DNA from 3 places in the Peribacillus sp. FW305-BF15 genome. Region 2 is predicted to be linked to each of the others. Evidence: riboswitches for the same ligand, from Rfam matches in the RefSeq annotation. Region 2 holds a riboswitch; each other region holds the start of a gene.

What was found. Region 2 has a riboswitch for preQ1 ahead of AC3WLU_RS19225 (QueT transporter family protein). Riboswitches for the same ligand answer to the same signal wherever they lie in the genome.
Region 1: it holds a riboswitch for preQ1, as region 2 does, so the genes downstream of both, queF (preQ(1) synthase) here and AC3WLU_RS19225 (QueT transporter family protein) in region 2, are expected to answer to the same signal.
Region 3: it holds a riboswitch for preQ1, as region 2 does, so the genes downstream of both, AC3WLU_RS02845 (VUT family protein) here and AC3WLU_RS19225 (QueT transporter family protein) in region 2, are expected to answer to the same signal.

Annotation. Positions count from the first base shown of each region.
Region 1 covers NZ_JBYSYV010000052.1:713-5,303, reverse strand. The annotation lists gene AC3WLU_RS26420 (YfmQ family protein) at 181-630, shown strand; gene AC3WLU_RS26415 (BA3454 family stress response protein) at 1,097-1,231, opposite strand; gene AC3WLU_RS26410 (EamA family transporter) at 1,479-2,336, opposite strand; PreQ1 riboswitch class I at 2,467-2,512, shown strand; gene queF (preQ(1) synthase) at 2,617-3,117, shown strand; gene AC3WLU_RS26400 (aspartate kinase) at 3,321-4,591, shown strand, end outside.
Region 2 covers NZ_JBYSYV010000019.1:55,478-60,068, reverse strand. The annotation lists gene AC3WLU_RS19235 (PAS domain S-box protein) at 1-253, opposite strand, end outside; gene AC3WLU_RS19230 (TVP38/TMEM64 family protein) at 370-1,026, opposite strand; gene AC3WLU_RS19225 (QueT transporter family protein) at 1,150-1,635, opposite strand; PreQ1 riboswitch class I at 1,642-1,686, opposite strand; gene AC3WLU_RS19220 (YbaK/EbsC family protein) at 1,859-2,380, shown strand; gene AC3WLU_RS19215 (CBS domain-containing protein) at 2,486-3,298, shown strand; gene AC3WLU_RS19210 (DUF3892 domain-containing protein) at 3,382-3,681, opposite strand; gene adhP (alcohol dehydrogenase AdhP) at 3,958-4,591, shown strand, end outside.
Region 3 covers NZ_JBYSYV010000002.1:250,585-255,175, forward strand. The annotation lists gene AC3WLU_RS02825 (DUF4260 domain-containing protein) at 1-123, opposite strand, end outside; gene AC3WLU_RS02830 (TetR/AcrR family transcriptional regulator) at 167-736, opposite strand; gene AC3WLU_RS02835 (SRPBCC family protein) at 912-1,352, opposite strand; gene AC3WLU_RS02840 (SRPBCC family protein) at 1,371-1,871, opposite strand; PreQ1 riboswitch class I at 2,110-2,152, shown strand; gene AC3WLU_RS02845 (VUT family protein) at 2,203-2,745, shown strand; gene AC3WLU_RS02850 (hypothetical protein) at 2,767-2,913, shown strand; gene AC3WLU_RS02855 (PadR family transcriptional regulator) at 3,338-3,658, opposite strand; gene AC3WLU_RS02860 (alpha/beta hydrolase) at 3,969-4,591, shown strand, end outside.

The DNA of each region.
Region 1 (4,591 bases), on a different contig from region 2:
ACAACATTATATTTATAAATGGGGATTTTCACTTTTGAAGCATTCCCGTGTGTTTAAGTGGAATGTGTTACTGGGGTAAAACGTTGATAGAACGGACACATCAACTAAGAAAACGATCAGCCACTTTTGATATAATAAGTTATATAAGAATTAATTAATAAATGTAGCGGAGATGATGAATTGACATTGCCGGTTTTGATTGTGACAATCATCTTAAGTTTGTTAAAAATATTGGTTTCCTGTCTTCCAACAGATGCAGTTAATTGGATTATCAGTAAATTTAAAATACATTCAGAAATTAGTGGCGGGAATGCGATCGTAACCTTTGACGGAAAACGTTTGGAAGGTGAAGAAAAAATTCAAGTTATTAATTATTTTAGTAGCGCTAGATTTTTGAAGAAAAATCATATATTCCCGGGGAATGTGGAATTGTTTTTACATCCAGATAATAGTGGGACTCCATTGGTCATTGATACTAAAAGAGGCAAAAAGGATGTTAGGTTATTTGTATATATTTACAGCGACCGCGTGGATGTAGTTAAACAGTACAAGAAGAAGCTCATTTCTTATAGTCTGTTTTCCGATAGCCTCCAAGAACGTTCCATGCCATTAATAAGAAATTTAGTTTAATAGAACATTAAAAAGACGGTCCTTAAAAGACCGTCTTTGAGTTTGTAAACAAAAGGGTTAAAACATAGTTGATTGGAGCGGGTGTGCGAGACTCCTGCGGGAAAAGCGAGTCCAAGGGAGACACCGCGGGCGCAAAGGCACCGGGGAGGCTCCCGGACCGCCCGCGGAAAGCGAGTGCCTGGAGTGGAAATTAACGGTTAAATTGTCTACAGCTGAGACGCGCCTTAAAAATACCTTCTTTTTTATAAGGCTTTTAATATAATTCCATTTCAAAGATATTTTTTCATTATAAAAATTCTGGTACACAAACTGGCATCTTGATTTTAGTGCCTTTTGAAAAAAACAATTAAAAGTGTTATTAAGTAGGAGGGGATTGCAAGAGGGTCGTTAATCGTGCATATGAAAAGTATTTGGGATAGTATTTAAGGGAATAAAAAAGCAGGTATCTATTGCGATGCCTGCTTTTTTATGCTTTCCATTGTTTTTCAACTTGATGAAGGGCTTGTTGTAAAATTACTTCATGATCAGTACCCGGTTTAGCAAGGACGTTAGTTTGATAAGATTTTCCTTGGAAATCAACTGTTACTGTAACTTTTACCATTATGCATCTTTCCTTTCCTAATTCAGAATTAAATGAGGTGGTTGTACCTATTTCTTTTATACCCGTAGCAGAAGGATAATCAAACATTTCAAAAGCTAAAATCGTGAGAATTAATATTCAAAATTATCTGATATTTTAAGTGAAGTGTCAACACTTTTTTTTTGACATGCCCCATTTTCAGGTTTTTTAAAAAACGACCTGGCTTGTATACATGACAGCCAGGTTGTTTTTTTAAAAGGAACTATATTCATATTTTAGTTAAAATAATACCGATTAATGCTGCAAGGACACCAGCAATTTGATAGTTTTTTAGTCTTTCCTTGAATATATAACATCCAGCGAATACGACAACCAAACAGTTCAGGCTGACGACAGGGAAAATGATGCTTGCGATGCCAGTGTTCAACGCAAAGAAATAACATCCATAGCCTATCATGCTTAAAAAGCCTACTAAGGAACCGATTTTGACTTCCTTTAGCTTGATTTTTTCTTTTTTAAAGGCTAGAGCCGAAAGAAGATAAAGCATTCCGCCTCCATACATTGATACAAGGATATCAAGGGAGTTTAATTGAAGACGTGTTGATGTCGTCATAAGAATGCCGAGCACACCAAAAGATAAGATGGAGAGTAATGTGTGCATCATCCATGGGACATATTGATGATTACCTTTTGCATTAGGTGTATATTGGATGACTAATGTAGCGATAAACATGCAGGCGATTCCACTCCACTGCAAGGAAGAAATATGTTCGTGAAAAATTAAAGCTGCACAGAGAATGGGGAATATGGCATTCGCTGCGATTAATGGAGATGTCAAGCTTGCCGGACCTTTTTCAAAGGCGCTTGCCATCTGGATGTTACCATTGGCGTTCAGTACACCAATTGCTGCACCAAGCATGATGGACAGCCAGTTCAGCTGCAAACCATCCATTAATACTCCATAAACAATGGACAAAATAAAAGCTGAAAAATAAAAGAAAAATTGGATATGTATCTTGGAATACCCTTTTCCGCTGCTCCATTTAAAAATGCTGTTATTGATTCCGAAACATAAACTCGTGATGAGTGCTGCAAAAATCCACATTGACTTAATCTCTTCCTTCATGTAGGATAAACTTCTTCTACATTTTAAGCTGAATGCCCTTAGGAATCAAACCAAATTTAAAATGTATGATTGACAGATTAGATATTTTTTTCTATATTTACAATGACAATTTTAAAATATTTCCCGATAAACGGGAGAGGTTCATAGCATCACCCTCTTAAAAAAACTATGGCTTTGATATTTTTCGCGAATCAACCATATCTTTGAGGAGATATGGTTTTTGTTATATAGAGGCCCATTTTATGAATCTCCCTGAAATGTGGGATTAGGAGGACTTTTCATGTCTGGAAGAAAAGAAGAAGAATTAAAAAAAGATATCACACTGCTTGGGAATCAAGGAACAAAATATACATTCGACTATGCTCCTGAAATCCTTGAGTCATTCGATAACAAGCATCCGAACCGGGACTATTTCGTCAAATTCAATTGCCCGGAATTCACTAGTTTATGTCCAATCACGGGCCAGCCGGACTTTGCTACCATTTACATCAGCTATATTCCCAGTGTGAAAATGGTGGAAAGTAAGTCTTTGAAACTCTACTTATTCAGCTTCCGCAATCATGGTGATTTCCATGAAGACTGCATGAACATCATCATGAATGATTTAATCGAATTGATGGACCCTAAATATATTGAAGTCTGGGGCAAGTTTACACCTAGGGGCGGAATTTCCATAGACCCTTACACGAATTATGGGAAACCAGGTACGAAGTATGAGGAAATGGCGAATTACCGCTTGATGAATCATGACTTATACCCGGAAACCGTGGATAATCGCTAAAGAATAGGAGGGACAATGGGCATATGCCCGTTGTCTTTTTTTAGTTTATAGCTAATTTCGATCAGTGGTTCTGTTATTCTGTCCTTTTTAAAAGTACAAATGTCCTCCTATAATGGAATTTCCACTTGATTGTTTCGAGAAAAAGCGTAATAATAGGGAGAGTTAATTTTGACAGAATATTTACGAAAATAGGGGATGTCGAGATGAAAGTTGCAAAGTTTGGTGGAAGTTCACTTGCGTCAGGTGATCAGTTGAGGAAGGTATTCGAAATTGTTGTTTCTGATCCAGAGAGGAAGATTGTGGTCGTTTCCGCTCCAGGAAAACGCAATTCCGATGATATAAAGGTGACGGATTTATTGATTGAAGCTGCGGAACAGCAGCTGCGCGGGGATAACGGAGAGCATTTGATAGAAGATGTTGTATCCCGCTATGCGAGCATTGCTGAAGAGTTGGATATATCCGAGAGTGTCATCACAGGGATTCATGAAAATTTAATGGCGCTGCTGCATGCAGATCAAACTAACCCAAAGCGCTATCTGGATGCCTTGAAGGCAGGTGGAGAGGATAATAATGCGAAGCTGGTCGCAGGTTATTTCCAAAGCCTTGGAGTGGAGGCACAGTATATCAATCCGAAGAAGGCAGGCTTGATTGTAACGGATGAAGGTGGATTTACCAGGGTGCTGCCAGAGTCTTATGATCGGTTATATGCTCTGCGTGATGAGCCGGGAATCGTTGTATTCCCAGGATTCTTCGGATATACGTTAGATGGTGATGTGTTAACCTTCTCAAGAAGCGGTTCCGATATTACGGGTTCGATTCTTGCTAATGGGGTCAAAGCTGATTTGTATGAGAACTTTACGGACGTGGATGCCGTTTATGCGGTGAATCCAAATGTGGTTTCCAATCCGAAGGGAATCCGGGAACTAACCTATCGTGAGATGCGTGAGCTTTCTTATGCAGGTTTCTCGGTATTTCATGATGAGGCGCTGATTCCTGCATTCCGGGCGGGAATACCTGTCCATATCCAAAATACGAACAATCCGGCGGCACAAGGGACCCGCATTGTGAATACACGGGATAATACGAACGGGCCTGTTATTGGGATTGCAAGTGATAAAGGATTTTGCAGTATTTACATTAGTAAATATTTGATGAACCGGGAAGTTGGTTTTGGCCGGAAACTGCTGCACATCCTCGAGGATTATGGAGTTTCATATGAGCATATTCCATCAGGCATCGATGATGTGACGCTTATTCTAAGGCAGGACCAGATGAAAGGGGATGCCGAAAAGAAAATCATTTCCCGAATCAAGAAAGAGCTTCATGCCGATGAAGTGAATGTGGAACATGATCTTGCCTTGATCATGGTTGTAGGGGAAGGAATGCGCCATAATGTCGGTACAACGGCAAGAGCGTCAAAAGCCTTGGCTGAAGCAAAGGTGAATATTGAGATGATCAATCAAGGCTCTTCGGA
Region 2 (4,591 bases):
CGAAATCCACCATTGAATTGATGAGTGTGCGCCGACGTTGTTCCGCCTCTTTTAATCGTTTGAATTCTTCCTTTTTAGCTAAATAAAGATATAGAATTAAGCCTATTGATAAAAGGAAAACAATGCCTTCCACCCTTTGGAGTTGAATGAAGACCTCTTTATTATGGATATTTGTAGTTAAAAAATAGTCGAATACGACTAATGTAAGAATCCCGGATAGGATATATATTGCTAAGATGGAGCGTTTGGACATGGAGATTCTCCCTGTTTTTAAGACATTTCAAAGGTAAAAATACATACACATTTTAACAAACTATCGGAAAAAAATATATGCAGAATCTCTAAATAAAAAAACAGGGGCCAATGTGGTCACCTGTTTTTTCTGAAGAGGGTTAGTTTCTTCTTCTTTTTTGCACGCTTATAGATCATGAAGAATAGTAAGAAGAGGAGTGCAAGAGCAGCTAGCGTATATTGGTTCATTTCAACAGATAGCAGTCCATAGGGAATCAGTGATAGGAAGAAAAAGTATATAAGGTTGCCAAGTGCCGTCGCCAATAAAAAGTCTTTGAAAGTGACGGTGCTGACTCCGGCTGCCAAGTTAATTAAGCTTGTGGGGATAAGCGGGAAAATCCTGCCTGTAAACACGTACATGAAGCCATGCTCCACTACAGATTCTTGCCACTTTTCACCAATCTTCTTTAAAAGAAGCTCCTGAAACCAGTTTCTTGCTGCATAAAAAATGAATCCTGAGGCAACAACACTTGTAAACCAACTCCATAGATAGCCATATATGAATCCGAATATCGTGACATTGATGGTTAGGAGCAAAATTAAGGGGATGATTGTAAAAGAATTTTGTACAAACATCAATACGAATGTCACAATAAATGTAAGCAAAAGATTTTCCTTCAATATGCCAATAACAGAATCCAAATCACTTTTCCAAACCAAAGTGAACAGTTCTGCATTAGAGTATATAAAAATTGCGATTACAAGTAGACCGATTATGGTCAGGACTTTTTTCAAAGGGCCACCACCATTCTTACTAATAGTTTATCATTTTCGAGTTCAATGGTGAAAAAAAAGAGCTGCCGCATCATGCAGACAGCTCTTTTCCATTATAGTGGCTTAACGGCCCGGAGATTCCTTTTAAAGCCACTTTTCAAACTGAATTCTTTTGTTCATTCCATAAATGATTGGCGCTCCAATCAAAAGGACAACGAACTCACCGACAGCTGTAGTCATCCAGCTTAGCCAGAATGGCAAGCCAAAGGCAAGGTTCAGTTCAATTGCAATTAAAAACATTGTGAACGTGAAAAAGATAATCGTAGCGACCATACGTCCTTTAATGCCTTTTATGAAACGAGACACATAAATGACAAGCAATAAGGCGAGCAGGGATTGGCCCACCCCAAAAATCAAATCATATGGCACCATCGGCGAAAAGAGCAGATTCGATATGAAGACTCCTCCAACGATACCGTAGATATACTTTTTATTGAATACAATCAGATGATTCAACATTTCCGGTACACGGAATTGGAACATCTCAAAAGCTATTGGTTTAAACACCAATGAGACCGCCACATACAAGGCAGCCAATAACCCGTTTATCACGAGTGTACGAACATTCATTTTACTCTCTCCCTAGTTTTTTATCGTGGGATGGTTACGAACCACGTGCAGGCGTTTACCCGATGTTTAATAGTAGCCCATGTAAGCTTGTTTCGTCAATTTGTAAAGAATGGTTTTAATTTATAGGTTTCCAATCAGATGAAGCAGCACAATTGGATTTTGAATTATTGCAATGAAGGATGATATTATTTCAATATGTACATAAAAAGGAGTGAATATTAATATGTCGATCGAAAGTGTCAAAAGCCATTTTAAACAATGGAATCGGGAAGGCGACGTAAAGGAGTTCGAAACATCTAGTGCCACGGTGATTGAGGCAGCGGAAACCATCGGTGTTATCCCAGCGCGGATTGCCAAGACCCTTTCCTTTAAAGGGGAAGGTGAACACGCGATTTTGGTCGTTGCCGCAGGGGACGCGAAAGTGGATAATAAGAAATTTCGTCAGACGTTCGGTTTCAAGGCACGAATGCTTTCACCTGATGAAGTGCTTGCACAGACCGGCCATGCAATCGGAGGCGTTTGCCCGTTTGGCCTGGCAAACGATTTAGCTGTTTTTCTTGATGTATCGATGAAGCGCTTCGAGTCATTGTTTCCGGCTTGCGGCAGTTCCAACTCTGCAATAGAACTTACACTCGCTGAATTATTTGAATATTCAGGTGCCAAGGATTGGGTGGATGTTTGTAAGGGGTGGGAAGAGAAGGGGAATGTGGAAACGGCAGCAGGAAATGCAGTTGATGGCATTTGATGAATGGGATGGAGTCCACTAAAGTGAACTTTATTTGGGGCCGCATTCATTTCTATTATTAAAGCGGAAAACGGGCAGAAAGTGTTCCTGATCGGAGGTTGAAAGATGTTAAATGGAAGCGAAAGAAAAAGCAATAGCAGCTATCTGAGTCTTAAAACTCTTTATGAAGAAAATATAACGGTTAAGAGCATTGCCCAGGAACTTGAGTTTTGCCATAAAAACGATCTGGCGCTGGATATCCAGAAAGCAATGAAAAAAAAGAATTTTGATATATTGGCAGTCCAAGATCAAGGGGAAATCATCGGATATATAGAAAGGCAAGAACTAGGTGAGGGAAGTATTTCTGAATATATGAGAAACTTCTCACCAAGGGAAATGGTTTCGAATTCAACCCCTTTGATCCAGCTTCTCAATATTTTTAAGAATAAGACAAGGGTGTTCGTATTAGAGAATAATTCAATTAAAATGTTGATTACCCATGCCGACCTCCAAAAGCCTCCGATCAGGATGCTGATATTTGGATATATTACCTTATTGGAAATGAGGATGAGCGATATCATCCTGGATAGATTCGGCGATGGCAGCTGGTATCCAATGATCAGCGAAGACCGTTTAGAAAAGGCAACCGAATTATATAAAAGGAGAATCGATAAAAATGAGGATATCAATATAATAGAGTGCCTGCAAATCAGTGATAAATTCGATATTATACATAAAGATAAAGAATTGAGGTACTTCTTCCAAATCCCTTCGAAAAGTAAAGGGAAGAAGGATGCGAATGCCATCCGAAAATTACGGGATAAGATTTCCCATGCTAATGAACTGGGTCTAGACATGTCATGGATGGAAATCATCGAGGTTGTCGAGTCCTGCGGCCGACTGCTCGAAATCTCTGAATCCTATCCTTATGAAAAATAAGATCCGGCTAATCATGCTGGTTCTTTTTTTTGCGCATCCAGATAGAAAAAAACTGCCCGTATCAGGCAGTCTCCCCGAAAAATTCAAAACTCCGGCAGTTGATCCAGGTTATTTTCTTTTATCCCATCGGGCTCACTCCGTAATATGTCACGTCCATATTTATGAAAGACGTCAACGTTGGCCAGGTTACCAGCTTTGGCTTCCGCAAGGGCTGAGGGGTAGTCGAGTTCGCGGCCGGAGTTCGTCTTGATGGCGATAATATTGTCCTCTTCATTTTTCCTTACGGCGATGATTTCTTCTTTTCCTGCTGCTGAATCACTTTGGTTTGCTTGCGGTGTTCCCTGCTGTTTATATGACTCATAGGCTTCTTCAAATTGGTCCATGGTTTAGACACCTCCTATTTATAGGGTGAACCATTTTTCTTGCAATATACAAACCGGATTTCGTCCAACTTGAGCCGTTAATTCGTCCAAATGGGCCGATCTTTCGGCACTTTTTTTTGTGAATGCTGTCGTCTTGGCCTTTTTGCAGTGGCATGGCACTTGCATCTTGTATAAGTAGTAGCAAGAAATAATATCCACTAGATTAAGGGAGGAATAGTAATCATGAATGTAAAACAAGGGGCAAGCACTGTAAATGCAAAACAACAGGTCAAGACAATGAAAGCGGCGGTCGTCAATGAATTTAACCAAAAACTTGAGATTAAGGAAGTACCGATTCCGGAATTGGAATATGGTGAGATATTAGTGAAAATTAAAGCCTGTGGCGTGTGTCATACCGATTTACATGCTGCACATGGTGATTGGCCGGTAAAACCCAAGCTTCCTCTTATCCCGGGACATGAGGGTGTGGGCATTATAGAAAAGGTGGCGGAAGGCGTAACTTCCTTGAAAGTGGGTGACCGTGTTGGGATCCCTTGGCTTTATTCGGCCTGCGGCGATTGTGAATATTGTCTGACCGGCAGGGAAACGCTTTGCCTGGATCAATTGAATGCAGGCTATTCCGTGGACGGCGGGTATGCGGAGTATTGTAAAGCACCAGCCAAGTATGTGGTGAAGGTTCCTGAAGGGCTTGACTTTGCGGAGGTATCACCGATTTTCTGTGCAGGTGTAACGACTTATAAGGCGCTTAAGGTATCAGAAGCAAAACCTGGCGATTGGGTAGCGATTTATGGAATTGGCGGATTGGGACATGTTGCCCTGCAATACGCAAAAGCGATGGGCTTTAATGTCATTGCTGTCGATATTCAAGATGATAAGCTTGATCTGGCAACGGAACTTGGGGCGGATTACA
Region 3 (4,591 bases), on a different contig from region 2:
GGAAACATCAGGGGACAAAATCAACAAAAGGAAAATCCACCAGCTGAATTCATATAACGAATAGATGTAAATCACCGCGAAAAGGACCATAAGTCCTTCAATATGAAGGAATCTCTTCACCATTTCATAAGTTTAATTGACCATAGGTCAATAATTTTCGAAAAAATTATATGATGTTCTTGGTGATATTTTTTACATGAAAATAGGCTAAACCTTTTACATCTTGATAAGATAGTTCAGAATTAATGTAAAAAGTTATGAATCCATGAAGAGAAAGAAAAATCGACCAAATGGATGCAGGATTCAGTTTGTTGTCCGTTAGATCCGTCAAGGACTGGATTAGCTTTTCGTATGTTTTATTAGAATCGAATTGGAGTAACTGCTGAATTTCTTTTTCCTTCGATAAAAACATGATGGAATAATGATTCTGTTGGGTTAAACCGAACTCCAAGAAGCACAATAAAATCTTTTCCATTTTTACGGAAGGGTCATTTTCCGACAGGATGATATCATCGATTGAAGAATTTAAAACGGAAAAATCCGTTTTAACCAAACTATAAAATATTTCCGCCTTGTTTTTAAAATGATAATAAATGGCTCCATGGCTGCAATCCAATGATTTAGCCAATTGCCTCATCGAGACATTCGAATACCCTAACGCTGCAAAAAGGATTCTAGCTTCATTCAACACCATGTCCCTGGATAATTCTTGACCTGCCGATTTCCTTGGCGACATCTTATCACCTCCTTATTAATTGACCACTGGTTAATTAGGATGATAGCTCACGGATTTTTAAATGTCAATTATTAGGTTGAACTATATAGTACTGTTTTTAAGTGGGACTTTGCCATTTGTTTCACCAGTGTTGCAAAGGATAAACCCCCAGTTTATTGAGGGTTTATGCAATTTATTAAAAAACTAATGATGCTCTCAAAGTAGTAACGCCATTTTCTAAATAACCCTTTAAACAGGTTAATGTATATACCCAACCTTCTTTTTGTCCGATCATTTTGTTTATTATTTCAGGATCGTCTTCACTCAATCCTGATTCGTTCACTTCAATGATCGTACTCGTTTTATCCAACTCTTTTAGTGTAATGGCAACAATCGTTTCTTGATCATTTCCGCCCCATGCAAACACGATTTTCCTATTTTCCTCTACTTCCAATACATGAATGACCACTTCAGCATCGTATTCGTTGTATCTCAATGTAGGCGTCCGGCCTTTTTCCCATCTTTCCGAACTCGATGAGAACCAGAAATTCCCGATTTTTTCAGGATTCACTATGGCTTCAAACACTTCATTCGTTGGCTTGACGATCTTGAATTTCGTGATTATTTGAGTATCCATAACTAACTCAACTCTCTTTCAATGTGTTTTTATAGTTTCCGTTTTATTATCCCAGTCTACTGATATGGGCGGCAGGATCCGTCCAGTTTCAAGCAAGCTCTTCAGGTTACTTAAAAGGGCTGGCCATCCATTATTCAAGCCTTCAAAGGTATTGTCATCATAGACGAAATCTGTCTCCAATAGCTCCTCATGCCTAAGAGTTAACTTCACAGTCGAATCGTCCATTTTCTGTAATTCAAAAGTGACCCGTGTAGGCTGCTCGCGAGGGGTTTCGTCTCCTGCCATGATCCATGTATACGAGAGCAGGTGCAACGGCTCGCATTTAAGTACTTGCCCATGATCGGTAATCCGCCCATCATCCAGCAAATATTGAACGGCTGACCCTTCTTGCCAGTCAGACTTTACTTGTAATCCGAAGTGGTATTTCTTCGTGACTTCACCACTCGTCAAGGCTTCCCAAAGCTTCTCTGGTGTAGTTGCGATATAAATAGGATAGACAAACGTAGTTTTTTTCATCATTCTTTTTCTCCTCGCCAAATAAAGTACATGACTCTATCTTTGATTTTCGGCTTTTGTATACAGCCGGTCAAGCAGTTTTAAGCGACAGAAATCGGCAAAGGGGGAAACAGGGACATTGAAATAAATGGCTAAATCAATCGGTAACCGCGAAAACATACTAAAATCGACGGTATGGAAACTTCTTGATTTCCAACCGCTTTCAAGCTACGATGAATAAGGAAAATGATAATCCGCCCGGGCGGAAGAGGTTCTAGCTACCCTCTCAAAAAAACTAAGGAGAACAGGGCTCTTTCTTAGGGTGCTGTTTTTTCTGTATAAGGAGAATTAAGAAATGTTAAGAATTTTATTGTATTTAGTATCCATCATCACGGCGAATGTGGTTACAGCAGCTTTTGCGCCATTACATTTTGGCATGTTCATCATCCCGATGGGGACATTGCTCATCGGGGGAACCTTCATCTTCCGAGATCTGGTCCAAAATAAATACGGCCGCACAAAGACCTATATATGCATCGTCACTGCACTTATTTTATCTGCATGTGTATCATTTTTATTAGGAGATACGTTACTGATTGTGTTTGCTTCCGCATTATCCTTCGTGGTCGCAGAAACAGCGGATACGGAAATTTATACCCGTTTAAAGCTCCCGATGAGTTGGAGGGTGTTTTACAGCGGGATCGTTGGAGGATTTTTCGATTCGGTGATATTTGTCGTGATTGGCCTAAGTCCTCTGGGTGCCAATATATTGCCATGGGAAGCGGTACCCGCTGCGGTCATCGGCCAAATCATCGTTAAAACGATCATTCAGTCCATTGGTGCCATATTGTTGGGACGAATCAACGTAGAACTGGAGAAACGTGTAGTCTCCAGTTAATTGCTAGGAGGGATGCACTTGATGGATGGAACCAAAAAAGAAGAAGAAAAATGCTATTGCCTCGAGGCCTTTCGTGAAAAATATGGCCCGCATGTACAAGGGGAATGCATGAAGCTCTCCTGCGCCAATTATCGCAAGCATAAAGGAATAGACAAAAAAAGGACCTGATTTGGTCCTTTTTTGCGTGATTGAAGTGACTCACGAGTAAACAGTGCGAATTCACGAGTAAAAGTACGAAACTCACGAGTAAACAGTCCAAATTCACGAGTAAAAGAGCAAAACTCACGAGTAAAAGTGCGAACTAAGTGTGCAGTACGAATTCACGAGTAAAAGTACGAAATTCACGAGTAAACGTGCGAAACTCACGAGTAAAAGTGCAAAATTCACGAGTAAAAGTACGAAATTCACGAGTAAACGTGCGAAACTCACGAGTAAACGTGCGAACTAAGTGTGCAGTACGAATTCCCGAGTAAACGTGCGAAAACTAAGTGTGCAGTGCGAACTCACGAGTAAAAGTGCGAAATTCACGAGTAAAACAGCAAAAAAAGCTTCCTGGGCCGTTCCATTAAGTGCAGGAAGCTTTTTATTTGGTTTAGAATTGCTGTGAGCTTTTTCGAACTAATTTTTCCAGGAAGAAAAAGCATTCGCGTTTCCGCTCAAGTTCGGTTTGTCCATTTTCGGTGACATGATAATATTTCCTGCGGCATGATTCGGACTCTTTCCAATGTCCTTTTATGAATTCTTTTTTTTCTAATCGTTTAAGGGCAGGGTAGAGGGTGCCTTCACTTATTTCATAGTTGCCCTTGCTCATTTGCTTCAGGATTTTCGTTATTTCATAGCCGTAAAGCTTTTTTTGCGATAGAAGTGAAAGCAAAAGGAGGTCAATGCTTCCCTTCATTAATTCTTTATCCATATAAAATCTCCTCCTTTTCATTTTTAAAGTGTAATACGTTGTACATCGTATCACAAGGTGCATTTTACTTTTCTTAAAAAAAATGGTTAAATGACGATTGCTAAATAAATTTAATCATAGTAAAATGTGCTTCGGAACGGATGAGTTGTGAAGAGTGTGGTAAGGATACTATATATATGATTTAATTGTTTTAATGAAAATACGGAATAGGATAGAAGAATCATTACTCAAGGGGTATTAATTGATTTTTTTTCGAAAATCATTTAGATTCTATTTATCAACAAGAGCAAAGAAAGAAGGTCCTAGATAGATGAAAGTGAAAGCACCTGAGTCATTCACATATATAGGTGGAAAGAGAGCAGTTCTTCTGCTTCACGGGTTTACCGGAAGTACAGGAGATATGAAGAAATTAGGGAAGTACTTAAATGATCTCGACTATACTTGCCACGGACCTCTTTATAGCGGGCACGGAGTATCAGCCGAGGAACTTGCTAAAACTGGTCCAAAGGAATGGTGGGGAGATGTAGTTAATGGCTATAATTTCCTAAAAGAAGAAGGCTATGAGGAAATTGCAGTTGTAGGAATTTCTTTAGGGGGAGTGTTCTCATTAAAAGTGGGAATTGAATTGCCTGTAAAAGGGGTAGTTTCAATGTGCGCTCCGACGCAAGGAAAAAGTATCGATCGACAAAAGAACCGCTTGCTCAATTATGCACAGGCGTATAAGAAGTTTGAGGGCAAAGATGCAGACCAAATTGCTGCAGAAGTGAAGCTGCTTGAAGAAGAGCCAATGCCTCAACTAAAAGATGTGTTGAACATTATAAATGAGACAGGTGAAAATTTAGATTTAATTACATCTCCAACTCTTGTTCTGCAAGGGCGTTTGGATGATCCCGACTATACGGAGAGTGCTACAGCGATTTTCAATGAAGTCGA